2 regions of the Paenibacillus sp. FSL H8-0457 genome follow, and region 2 is predicted to be linked to the other one. Evidence: a T-box and tRNA genes for the amino acid it is inferred to sense, from the RefSeq annotation. Region 2 holds a T-box; the other holds one or more tRNA genes.
What was found. A T-box is a leader RNA that pairs with one kind of tRNA and senses whether it is charged. The one in region 2 lies ahead of MHI43_RS07605 (valine--tRNA ligase), so its partner is inferred to be a tRNA-Val.
Positions count from the first base shown of each region.

Region 1: it encodes a tRNA-Val, which carries the amino acid that the T-box ahead of MHI43_RS07605 (valine--tRNA ligase) is inferred to sense. The anticodon was not compared.

Region 1 is NZ_CP150293.1:2,196,285-2,202,449, reverse strand. It holds gene MHI43_RS09570 (DUF1292 domain-containing protein) at 1-81, opposite strand, end outside; gene MHI43_RS09565 (copper amine oxidase) at 176-730, opposite strand; gene MHI43_RS09560 (MBL fold metallo-hydrolase) at 982-1,719, shown strand; gene MHI43_RS09555 (DUF3892 domain-containing protein) at 1,786-2,019, shown strand; gene MHI43_RS09550 (GNAT family N-acetyltransferase) at 2,117-2,560, opposite strand; gene MHI43_RS09545 (hypothetical protein) at 2,914-3,177, opposite strand; tRNA gene MHI43_RS09540 (tRNA-Val) at 3,313-3,385, shown strand; gene MHI43_RS09535 (YolD-like family protein) at 3,562-3,903, opposite strand; gene MHI43_RS09530 (hypothetical protein) at 4,025-4,321, opposite strand; gene MHI43_RS09525 (hypothetical protein) at 4,581-5,066, shown strand; gene MHI43_RS09520 (sporulation protein YjcZ) at 5,260-5,367, opposite strand; gene MHI43_RS09515 (sporulation protein YjcZ) at 5,912-6,013, shown strand.
Region 2 is NZ_CP150293.1:1,774,910-1,781,074, forward strand. It holds gene hemL (glutamate-1-semialdehyde 2,1-aminomutase) at 1-1,156, shown strand, start outside; gene MHI43_RS07590 (RluA family pseudouridine synthase) at 1,153-2,061, shown strand; gene MHI43_RS07595 (LysM peptidoglycan-binding domain-containing protein) at 2,225-3,574, shown strand; gene MHI43_RS07600 (hypothetical protein) at 3,599-3,793, shown strand; T-box leader at 3,823-4,121, shown strand; gene MHI43_RS07605 (valine--tRNA ligase) at 4,233-6,165, shown strand, end outside.

The sequences.
Region 1 (6,165 bases), 420 kb from region 2:
AAACTCTTCATGTTCGTGGTCGTGGTCATGATCGTGACCGCAGCCGCAAGCATCTCCGTGTTCATGTTTGTGTTCGCTCATTGAAAAAACCTCACTTCGGTTAAATTATCATACTTTCGTATCGTATCACGGATAGCTTCTTCAGGTCAATTTTTGCCAAGCGGCTATGGACCCATCAATTTAGGGCGGTAATCACTTTCTCCGCAACTTTCACAAAACCGTCATCCGATTTGACTTTTACATAAAAGCCTACCGAGTATTTTCCGGCCGTTTTGAAATCGTATGTGAAATCATAGGTTCGGAACCAGAAGTTATCCTTGCGGTCCTTCACTTCCTGGGACTGGATGTCCTTGATATTGCCCGAAGGATCCTCGATCGCTACTTTTACGGCATGAATATTGTTGTTTAAGCTGTCTACCTGGCTAAATACATTGAATTTCAGCTTGCCTTTGTTTACGTTGCCGAATACAGTATCTCCTTTAAAGAGAAAAATATGCACATTCGGCTTGACGACCTGGACTTGTCCATTCGCCGAATTCCAGTCCACAGCCCCGTCAAATTCCCGGACCGGCACATAGGTTTTGCCATCAATCAAATATCCGCCATCCTTCAATTCGCGTCCGTTCAGCCAAACACGAACACGTTCATTGACGGAATCCGCAAACAAAAGGGTGCTGCCACCCATTAAAGAGAGCACTAGCATACATGCCATCACTTTTTTCCACTTCATTTCATACGTTCCCTCCATTGGCTCTTCTTGTTGTTATATGTGTATACTACATGTCAAAAAACAAGTTGCGGACAATTTTGCACTTTGTGGTAAAATTTTTTTCTCGTGGTTCAAGGCTTGATCCTATCACGATTTTTGCGGCATTACGGCTCCGTTTCGAGCATATACTCCGTGTAAATACACAAGAAATTCGTTAAAATACACATAAGCATACTTGGACTATACATCATTTCATCAGGAGGTTTCATCCATTGACACTGACATTGCAAATGCTTGGCACCGGCAGTGCGTTTGCCAAGAACTACTATAACAATAACGCACTGATTCATGACGGAAATTTCACGCTGCTCATCGACTGCGGGATCACTGCTCCGTTGGCGCTGCATCAAATAAATAAGACGTTTAACGATGTGGACGCCGTGCTCATTACGCATATTCATGCCGACCATGTTGGCGGGTTGGAGGAGCTTGCATTTATTATGAAGATGAAATACGATCGCAAACTCCCGCTCTATATTGCTGAAGCGCTGGTGGAACCGATATGGGAACATACACTCAAGGGCGGCTTATATCAGCAGGGACATATTTCTTCCCTCCAGGATGTATTTGACGTGCATCCTTTGAAACCGGGCGTGAAGGCCGCTATTTCATCCGGAATCTCGGTGGAGCTGATTCATACGCAGCATATTCCGGGCAAAGACAGCTATTCGCTTTATTTGAACGATCGGATTTTTTACAGCGCGGACATGGTATTCGACCCCATCCTGCTGAAGCAATTGGTAAATGAACGGGATTGCGAAGTGATTCTGCATGAATGCCAGCTGCAGGGTCCGGGCGAGGTGCATACGACACTCGATGAACTGCTCAGCCTGCCTCAAGAAATTCAGGAGCGTACCTATCTGATGCATTACAGCGATGAGGTCGAAGCTTTCATCGGCAAGACCGGAAACATGGAATTCGTGGAGCAGCAGCGGGTATACGAATTGTAGTTCAATATGCGTCAATGCATAGTTTACGAGGGTTCCCGGGAATAATAAGGCCGGGAGGCGATTCATATGGATCAAGGACAACAAGAAGTTGTAGGCGTACGTAAAAATGGTGATGGCGACATCATCGAACTTAAGCTGGATAACGGCAGCGTCGTGGACTACAAGACGGCCCAACAGATGGCCAAGAATAAGGAAATCAAGAACCTGAACGTATTCCGTGGACGTGATGGAGACGAACATCTTCGTTCCAATGCGGATGGCGATCCAAGCAACAACCTGGACAATTTGCCGACGTTCTAATTTATGCGCAAAAAGACCTCGAGGCGATGCTCGAGGTCTTTTCTTTTTTGGGGACGATGCGTTAATGACCGGTATCTTATTTGGTTTGGTTATAGGCCTACAATTCCTTTTTCATGCGAACATGGGGAATGCCTGCATCATCAAACGGCTCGTCCGAAATCGTCTCATACCCCAGCTTGCGGTAAAAAGCCTCTGCCTGCACCTGTGCATCGAGCACGGAATATTGCAGTTTTAGTTCACGAGCCTGCGCTTCCAGCGCCATCATCAGCACACGGCCAATCCCTTTGGAACGGAACGGCTTCCGCACCGCGATCCGCTGCATTTTGGCGGAATCCTTATTGTAATAGGTAATACGCCCGGTTGCGGCGTACTGCCCCTCCGACTTGATCAAGACATGGTGTGCATCCGATTCCAGGCGGTCGTAATCATCGATCTCCAAATCGATCGGCACCTTCTGTTCTAGGACAAACACATCCTTTCGGATATCCAGCGCCTGCTGCAACTGCTCTTCCGTTGATACATTGATGATTTCTGCTGCCATTTCAACACCTCTTTATGTAGAATCAATTCCTCGTGATATCGCAGGTCGAGATATTATACAAAATATTCGTTTTCCTGTATAGTAGTAGAAGCTAACGTCTTCATGAAAGGAGCATTGCCTTTATGAGCATGGGAGCCACGATATTTTGGGCTGTGGTCATTGCTGCCCTGATCATCTATCCCACCTTCTGGACGATCAAAAAAGGTTATTCCCGCAAATGGGATGAGGAATAGCATCGGCCGTCTTACGACAAACCGCCAGCCTGCCAGCCGGCGGTTTGTTCTGCTCACTGTTCGTGCAGATCATCATGATGGTTGGCTCCGCGTTAAGCATAATGCCGTTCCTGGAGCTCTTTATGGATGAAGATCCCTTAACGTGTCCGCCGCATCCATCGGGGATACCGGCTCCAGCGCCCCGCTTCCCTGCTTGGAATATACATCCCGATCGACGGAACGCCCGTACACATCCAGCATCACGGGCGCTGCAGGGGCATGCAGCGGCTCCAATTGCACCGATGTTCTTTCCGGGACACTGCAGCCGCCGCCCGCAATAGATACCGCCAATAACGAGAGCACCAGTCCTGCTCGCTTGATACGATGGGATTTCCCACCTGTCATGCCATTCACGCTCCTTCATTGGCAAAATCATGCTGTATTTAGTCTGAACCGGAACGTGGTATTTTATAACGAGAAAACCATTGACAGCCGCCTTGTCTGCTGGTAATATATGAATTACCTTTTTAAATATTTCATGATCTGTTAGCTCAGCTGGGAGAGCACTATCTTGACAGGGTAGGGGTCAGTGGTTCGAGCCCACTACAGATCATCACAAGGAGTCCTTGCATAGCAAGGGCTTTTTTCTTTTCTTCTAATGGTTGTCTATCTGAATTTCACTTTTGGGGACGAATTGGGGGACATAGTCAGTTAGACACTACTTTTAAGACCACTTTTTGGTCTTATTTGACCTCTCTACGCCAACGGGATTACATTTGCCGAGTATTTTCAATTTGCCGAAACTATGTCATTAATCTTGATCCATTCCCATTCGCCTATTCCGGTAGCCAGCTTGATTTCACGTCGGTAAGTGTGAATTACGGATACAGTGCCGGTCAGTTCCTGGTCCTCATATTCATCGAATAAACGCAATTTGATTGTACGGTGCATATGAAATGACTCTGCAAGCGCCTGCTCAATCAATTCCATTTCCTGCGGATCAAGAACCGGTTTATTCTTCCTTCCCTCTTCCAGCTGCCGGCGGATGATAGTTTCTTTATGTTCCGGAAGCATCATCCGGCTGGATTCCCAAAGACCGTTACCTTCAAGCTTTTTACGAGTCGTTGTCATTTATAGTGTCCTCCGATCTTAGCCGACGTGATGTTAAAACATTTACGCAATTTCGTTACATCACAGCCTTATTATGTATACAAAAAAACCTTGAGGTTATTTAAACCCCAAGGATTTTTCGTTATTCTTCTTTCCAAACAGTATACCAATGTGTTGCTGTAGATTTATCATCATCTATGTACCAAAAAAAGTACTCCACTCCATCAACTGTAATGTAATGTAATGGCGTGAAAAAGTCTCTGCTATACTGACTTTTTGGGTACATATAACCCGCTTTTACTTTACATGGGTTACAATATTGAGGCGTTATCTCAGATTCTGTCTGTGAGATAGGACTTGCAGATACTGGCGCTGCTACAGTCATAAAAGCAGCAATGATAGAAGAGAATATTACAAATTTTTTCCCCATTCTAACCACGCTAACACCTCCAGATATTTATAAAAGTTAATTTACATAACCCATATCAATTGTATCATTTGGATATTATTGGAGTATATAGTATGTTAGAACCATTAAATGGTATGATTATGTATATTTTATTCTGGATTTATCTTTGTCAATTGTCGCATTTGTCCGGGCTATTTTTAGAATAGATGACATGACATTAATCCTACCATTACTTCTCGCCTCTTTATTACATAGCCAAGCGCTATAATTCAGGTAAAGAGGCATTTCTATGTTTATTGAACCGATGTTACTCGCAACAGCGCCCGCTCCATTCTCAGACTCGCGCTTCATATTTGAACCAAAAATCGATGGCCACCGCTTGATTTTTTCGCAGCAGAATGGCGTTGTTCGCCTATACACGCGCCATAACAACGACTGTTCTCGCCAATACCCTGAGATAGCCAACGCTATATTTCCGCATGACATCGTATTGGACGGCGAAATCGCGTGCGTTGATCCCGCGACTGGCAACTCGGATTTTGAAGCGGTTATGACCCGATTCCAGGCGAAGAAGACGGATAAAATTACAGCTTTAGCCGGAACTCTGCCGTCTACATTCGTCATATTCGACTTGCTGCAGTATTACGGTCAGGATTTGCGATGGCTGCCACTAATACAGCGGAAAGAAATACTCTCGTCTATTCCGCTACCGTCCCTAGCTTCGGTATTGTTCCGTTCAGCGAAGGCGACGGCGAAGCCCTGTTTACTCAAATAGAAAAACGGGAGATGGAGGGCATTGTCGGTAAGCGGAGATTTGCTACTGGGTAAATCGATCAGGAGGCTGTAATACCCTACTTCACCGATAGAAGACAAAGAAAAAGGACCCCCGATAGCCTAAGCCGGTAGGGATCCTCTCACATAAATACAACTGTTCAAATCACGTAGGGTCTTTGTCATCCGGGGGAGTATTATACCCAGAAAGAACCTAAAATGATGACCAACAAGATAAAGAGAACAAGAACTGCTCCGACTGAGTTTTTACCGCCGTATCCACCTTCGTAACCAACTTCACCCATGAGGACTCCTCCTTTCAACGATCTGATACAAAGTATTCAAAAACTCAAGCAATGCTAGGGCCAATATTCTTATTAACAAAAAAAAACGCCAGCCTAAGCCAGCGAGGTTCTTTTTACCGATGCGGCGCTGACCATATGGATATCACGGGTTGTGTTACCCGAGTTTTTTCTCCTTCCCGTCAATGCGGACGGAAAATAGAGCATATGACACCGTACAAAAAGAGGAAGCTGTCACAAAAGCCATAAAAATGACTGCGGGACAGCTTCTTCTTTTTTAAAGAAGGAAACCTGAGTTGTAGTTGGCGGGCTACACTCTCATGTATATTCACAGAAATGCCACTTTGCTAATCATTTTCAAATGTACATCATCAAAAAAAATACAAAGGGGCTGCAACAACTCCCTCACGTTAAAAACCTCCTCCTCCACCCAAGCAGCAATCGAAATAGGCTTGAAAATTAGGCTAAACACTTAGTTAATCACCCAAGCTTATACATAAGTGACCACATATTAATAATCTGACTCTAAAACAAAGGAGGAATAACCATGAGCGCTGATGCCGGGTATGGCTATGGCCGTAGTGCTACTTTTGTCTTGGTTCTGTACATTCTTCTCGTTATCATTTTGGCAGCAGGTTTTTGGGTCTAAAAACTGATGAAAACAGAGGCTGTTCCAAAAGCCATGAAAATGGCTGCGGGACAGCCCTCTTCATAACAAAAAAATCATTCCGGGGTAAAATGAAAGTGCCGCTAAACCATCAAAAAAGACCCTGCCAGCCAGTAATAGGCCCGAAGGGTACT
Region 2 (6,165 bases):
AGGCAGCCGGGTGTACGACATCGACGGCAACAGCTTTATCGATTATGTAGGTTCCTGGGGACCGCTGATTATGGGCCACGCACACCCTGAAGTCGTTGAAGCGCTTCAGGAGACTGCTGCCAAAGGGACCAGCTTCGGCGCGCCAACCCTGCTCGAAACGAAGATGGCGAAGCTCGTGTGCGAGCGCGTGCCGTCGATCGAGGTGGTGCGAATGGTGAATTCCGGCACGGAAGCCACCATGAGTGCCATCCGTCTGGCGCGCGGTTATACCGGACGCAGCAAAATCATTAAATTCGAGGGCTCCTACCACGGTCACGCGGACAGCCTTCTGATCAAGGCGGGATCCGGTATAGCGACACTAGGCCTGCCTGACAGCCCGGGCGTGCCGGAAAGCGTGGCGTCCAACACCATTGCGGTTCCGTATAACGACCTGGAATCGGTACAGCTTGCCTTCGAGCGTTTCGGCGAAGAGATCGCGGCCGTCATCGTTGAGCCGGTGGCAGGGAATATGGGCGTGGTTCCGCCGCAACCAGGATTCCTGGAAGGCCTCCGCAAAGTCACTTCCGATTATGGCAGCATCCTTATTTTTGACGAGGTGATGACCGGATTCCGGGTGGACCTCAATTGCGCTCAAGGACGTTACGGCGTTACGCCTGATTTGACATGCCTGGGCAAGGTGATCGGCGGCGGGTTGCCGGTCGGCGCATATGGAGGCAAGCGTGAGCTGATGGATCAGATCGCTCCGGCAGGACCGATCTACCAGGCGGGAACGTTAAGCGGAAATCCGCTGGCCATGGCAGCCGGATACACCACCCTGAAGCTGTTGACGCCTGCCGTTTATGAGCAGCTGGAGGAACGGGGGGCCCGCCTTCAGGCAGGATTCGAGCAGAGCGCCAAGGAATTCGGCATCCCGCTTACGATCAACCGGATCGGATCCATGGTCTGCCCATTCTTCACGAATACGCCGGTCGTGAATTTCGATACGGCCAAGACGAGTGACCTGGACCGTTTCCGCCGCTATTTTGCGGCGATGGTGCAAGAGGGAGTCAGCGTGCCTCCTTCCCAATTCGAGGGCATGTTCATCTCGGCGGCCCATACGGTGGAAGATATCGATGCTACCATCGAAGCCAATTATAACGCCTTCAAAAGCCTATGAGTTACGGGGGCAGCTGGAGTAAGCGCGGCGAATGGCTTGAGATGACGCCCGGCAAGGCGCTGTTGGGCCAGCCGGATCGGGACGAGGCCGCCGCCAAGTGGCTTCTGGAAACGGTCGGTATGCCCGAGAAGCTGTATCGCAAGCTTCATCATGAGCAGGGGATACAATGGAGAGGGGACCGGCTTCGGCTGGTCCTTTTTCCTTATCGGGAATACGGCATCGAACCGAGGTGGCAGGAGCTTCAAGTGTTGTACGAGGACGATTTCTGCCTGGTCGTGAACAAACCGGCCGGCATGGCGGTCCATCCGGACAACGAAAGCCGGGAGACAACGCTGAATCATGTCGTGGCCGCCTATTACGAAGCAGAGGGGATTCACGCGGCAGTCCGGCACATCCATAGGCTGGACAAAGATACGACGGGTCCCGTGCTGTATTCCAAGAACGAATACGCTCAGCTGAAGCTTGACGAGGCCATGCGGGAGAAGAAGATCATTCGAATGTATGCGGCGATCGTTCAAGGAAGGGTATCGCAGGAGCTGAAGCGCATCGATTTGCCGATCGGCAAGGACCGCTATCATGCAAGCCGCCGGAGGGTTTCATTAACGGGGCAGGCCGCGATCACGCATATTCTCTCAGCCGAAGCGTATCCGAAAGCCAGTCTCCTGCACATTCGCCTTGAAACCGGCCGCACGCATCAGATCCGGGTCCATCTAAGCCATATGGGACATCCGCTTCTGGGGGATGTCTTGTATGGAGGACCAGGGACGTTTGCGCGCCAAGCGCTGCATGGCGAACGCCTGTTGTTCCATCATCCTTTTACGGGCGAGAGCATCGAGGTGCCGGCGCCGTGGCCTCAGGATATGATGGAGTTAAGAGAGCGAATCATAGAGGGATCGAACCAATAGGGGATGCTGCAGCAGCCCTGAATGCCCGGTAACTTCCATGCGCAATTCGCAAAAAAGTCATGCTCTCCTGTTTTCGGCATATAGATAAATTGAGTGGCAAAACTTAGGCTCATGCCGTGATGACAGATCACGGATAGTATATGCCAAAAAGGAGGACATTCCCGTGTTTGACCAGTCCTACGGATTGCGGTTCGATATTTACGAGCGTATTAATTTGACGGAAGATTTGCCGGGAATCGATGAATTGGAAGAGGCGGAGTTGATCCCGCACATTCAGGTGATCAGCCAGCAGGACCAGGCCACGCTTCGGGGCCATCTGCTTCTAGCAGGCCTGTATAAAGGGGATACCGAAGCAGGAGAGACGGAGCCGCTCGAGCATTGGATTCCGGTCGAGATCACGGTCCCGCTGAACCGGGTATCGTCATTGGATGACATCGCGGTCGAGATCGAGAATTTTGACGTGGATCTGTTATCCAAGCGCAGCTTGAACATAACGGGGGTTTTATCGCTCAAAGGAATCCAGGCGGCGGCTCCGGGAGCTCGTGACCAAGTATGGACCAATGAGGAATTCACAGTGGTACATGCTCCTGAAGCGAATGATATGTATGCAGGCGTAGAGCAGCAGTTCGCAGCCAATCCGTATGAACCGTATCAAAGCGGCGGAGCCAACGCTGAAGCGACTACGCCTTCGCCTTCTTATTTCAACGAGGCTCAGCCCAGAGTCCAAGAGTCCGAGGCGGATGCGCGCACGCAGCAGTATCTGGCATCTTGGGCGGAATACGAGAATCAAATTCAGGATGCGCAGGACTCGGACCGAACGGTAAGCATCTCCGGTACGCCTGAAGCCCAGGATACGGTCGAATATGCCTTACATAATGAGACGGAATTTCAGCCAGCTGAGCCGTCGACTCCGAGTGTATGGCAGTTCGAACGGGCTGCGGCCCAGCCGGAGCCGCAGCAGGAAGAACCGGCAGCCGACTTCCCGGGCGTCATTGAGCGCAAAAGCGAAGAGGTTCAAGCCCTGCCGGTATTGGATTCCCCGGAAACGGAGGAAGCCCAGCCTGTTTTTGCCGAGGAAGCCGAACCCTTGGAGGAGATAGAGGAGGAGGTTTCCCTTCAAGTCGAAGAGGCTCCGTCCAAACCGGAGCTGAAGGTTGCCTTCAACGCGAAGAACAGCACCGCCAATACCGCTTCGGGCGTAGGCTTCTCCTCATTGCTTCAATCGAGCAGAACGGTTCAGGATCAGGAACAAGCTGCTCGAGACGAGGAACAGGCCATCGAAGAATCGGTGGATGCCGTTTTGTCCGAGGATGTGGAATGGAAGAGTCTTTTCCTGGGCAACCGCCGGGAGGAAACGCCATTCCGTAAGGTCCGGATGTGCATTGTTCAGCGTGAGGAGACACTCGACGTGATTGCCGAGCGCTATCAGCTGACGCCGCGAGAGCTGTTGTTGTATAACCGCATGTCCGAGCAGAATGTGGAAGAAGGCCAGGTATTGTATATTCCCCAGTAATCGGGAAGTCGTCATGGGGCTAGAATGAAGCAGGCCGAGGCAGGCAGCCTTGGCCTGCTTTTTGTGCTGCGGGGAACCGGTTTGGAGGAGAGGAAGCGCAGCGAGCTTGGATTGTATGTTACAGCGAACAAGGATTTGTTTGAATCGGCAGGTATGATGTCTAAATCGTTCGGAAACACTCGAAATATTGACTATATGGAACAACCACGTTATATTTGAATAGTATATGTACAGGTATTCAAAAAGCTAGAACAACGTTGAACGGGAAGAGTAGGAAGGTATGGCCTTCAGAGAGCGGAATTGCTACCAAGCGCTGTGAGATTCCGCAGGAACCAGCTTGCCGAAGTCGCCCCGGAGTTGCGGACTTGAGATAGAGTAGGATCGATTGCTACCCTGGTTAGAGTTCGCCGGCCGCAGCCGTTATCTGCGTAAAGTGTCGTGCTTGACCGAAAGCCTTTCATGTTCTTCATGGGAGGACAACGGTTGCTGAACCATGTAAGCACGAAACAAAGGTGGTACCGCGAGAGAACAGTCTTTCGTCCTTTGAGGACGAAGGGCTTTTTTTGTTTCACGCCAACTATGATATCCACGAACACGCCCGGAGGCTAAAACGTTTCGGGTTGGCAAAACTGATTAACAGTATCGGAGGTACGAAAATATGGATCAAAAACAAAACCAATCCCAGTTAGAAATGCCGACGACGTATGATCCGAAGGCAGCCGAACAAAAATGGTATCCGTACTGGAAGGAAGGCGGCTTTTTTGAAGCCGGCAAGCGACCGGACGCGGAGCCTTACACGATTGTTATTCCTCCTCCTAACGTTACGGGCATGCTCCATATCGGCCATGCGCTTGACTTTACGCTGCAGGACATCCTGATTCGCGTGAAGCGGATGCAGGGCTACGATGCGCTGTGGCTCCCCGGCTCCGACCATGCGGGCATCGCCACGCAAACCAAGGTAGAGCAGAAGCTTCGCGAAGAAGGCGTTACCCGTTACGATCTGGGACGCGAGAAATTCCTGGAGAAGGTGTGGGAATGGAAGGACCTGTACGCAAACACGATCCGTGACCAGTGGTCCAAGATCGGCCTGTCCCTCGATTACTCCAGAGAACGTTTCACGCTCGACGAGGGATTGTCCGAAGCCGTACGGGAAGTATTCGTCAAGCTTTACGATAAAGGGCTCATCTACCGCGGCAAACGCATCATCAACTGGGACCCGGCTGCCCGTACGGCTTTGTCCGATATTGAAGTGGAGTACAAAGAGGTCAACGGCCATTTGTATCACCTGCAATATCCGCTGAAGGACGGCAGCGGCTCCATTACCGTGGCAACCACCCGTCCGGAGACCATGCTCGGCGATACGGCCGTCGCCGTTCATCCGGAAGACGAGCGCTATAAAGACATGATCGGCAAGACATTGGTGCTGCCTATCGTGGGCCGCGAGATTCCGGTTATAGCGGATGAGTATGTGGAGAAGGACTTCGGCAGCGGTGCGGTTAAAATTACGCCGGCGCATGATCCGAACGACTTCGAGATGGGGCTGAGACATGACCTGCCGCAAATTACCGTAATGGATGAATCCGGAACGATGAATGAGTTTGCCGGCAAATACCAGGGCCTTGACCGTGCAGAATGCCGCAAGCAGATCGTCAGCGACATGAAGGAATCGGGCGTATTGCTTCGCATCGAAGACCATGTCCATCAGGTTGGCCATAGCGAAAGATCCGGTGCGGTGGTCGAGCCTTACCTGTCGACGCAGTGGTTCGTTAAGATGCAGCCGCTTGCGGAAGCAGCCGTGGATGCGCAAAAATCCGGCAAGGGCGTGAACTTCGTGCCTGACCGGTTCGAGCGAACCTATCTGCACTGGATGGAGAATGTACGCGATTGGTGCATTTCCCGTCAATTGTGGTGGGGTCACCGGATCCCGGCGTGGTATTCGGAATCCACGGGCGAAGTGGTTGTTGCCATGAATGAAGAGGAAGCCCGCGCGAAGCTGGGCAAGGATGATCTGAGACAGGACGAGGATGTGCTGGATACCTGGTTCAGCTCCGCGCTCTGGCCGTTCTCGACCATGGGCTGGCCGGACCAGGACAGCGAGGATTTCAAACGTTATTATCCCACAAGCGTTCTCGTGACGGGTTACGACATCATCCCGTTCTGGGTGTCGCGGATGATTTTCCAAGGACTTGAATTTACGGGTCAAATGCCGTTTAAGGACACGCTGATCCATGGCCTGGTTCGGGATAGCGAAGGCCGCAAGATGTCCAAGTCGCTGGGCAACGGCATCGACCCGCTCGAGGTTATTGAACAGTATGGCGCAGACGCTATGCGTTATATGATATCGACCGGCAGCACGCCGGGTCAGGATCTTCGATTCCGCTGGGAACGCGTGGAGCAAGCGCGTAACTTCGCTAACAAAATCTGGAATGCGTCGCGCTTTGCGCTCATGAACCTGGAGGGCTTCACGGCGGCGGATATCGACATTTCCGGAGAGCTGGGAACCGCGGACCGGTGGATTTTGCACCGTTTGAACGAAACTTCCCGCGACATTACGCGTCTAATTGATGCCTACGAATTTGGCGAAACCGGTC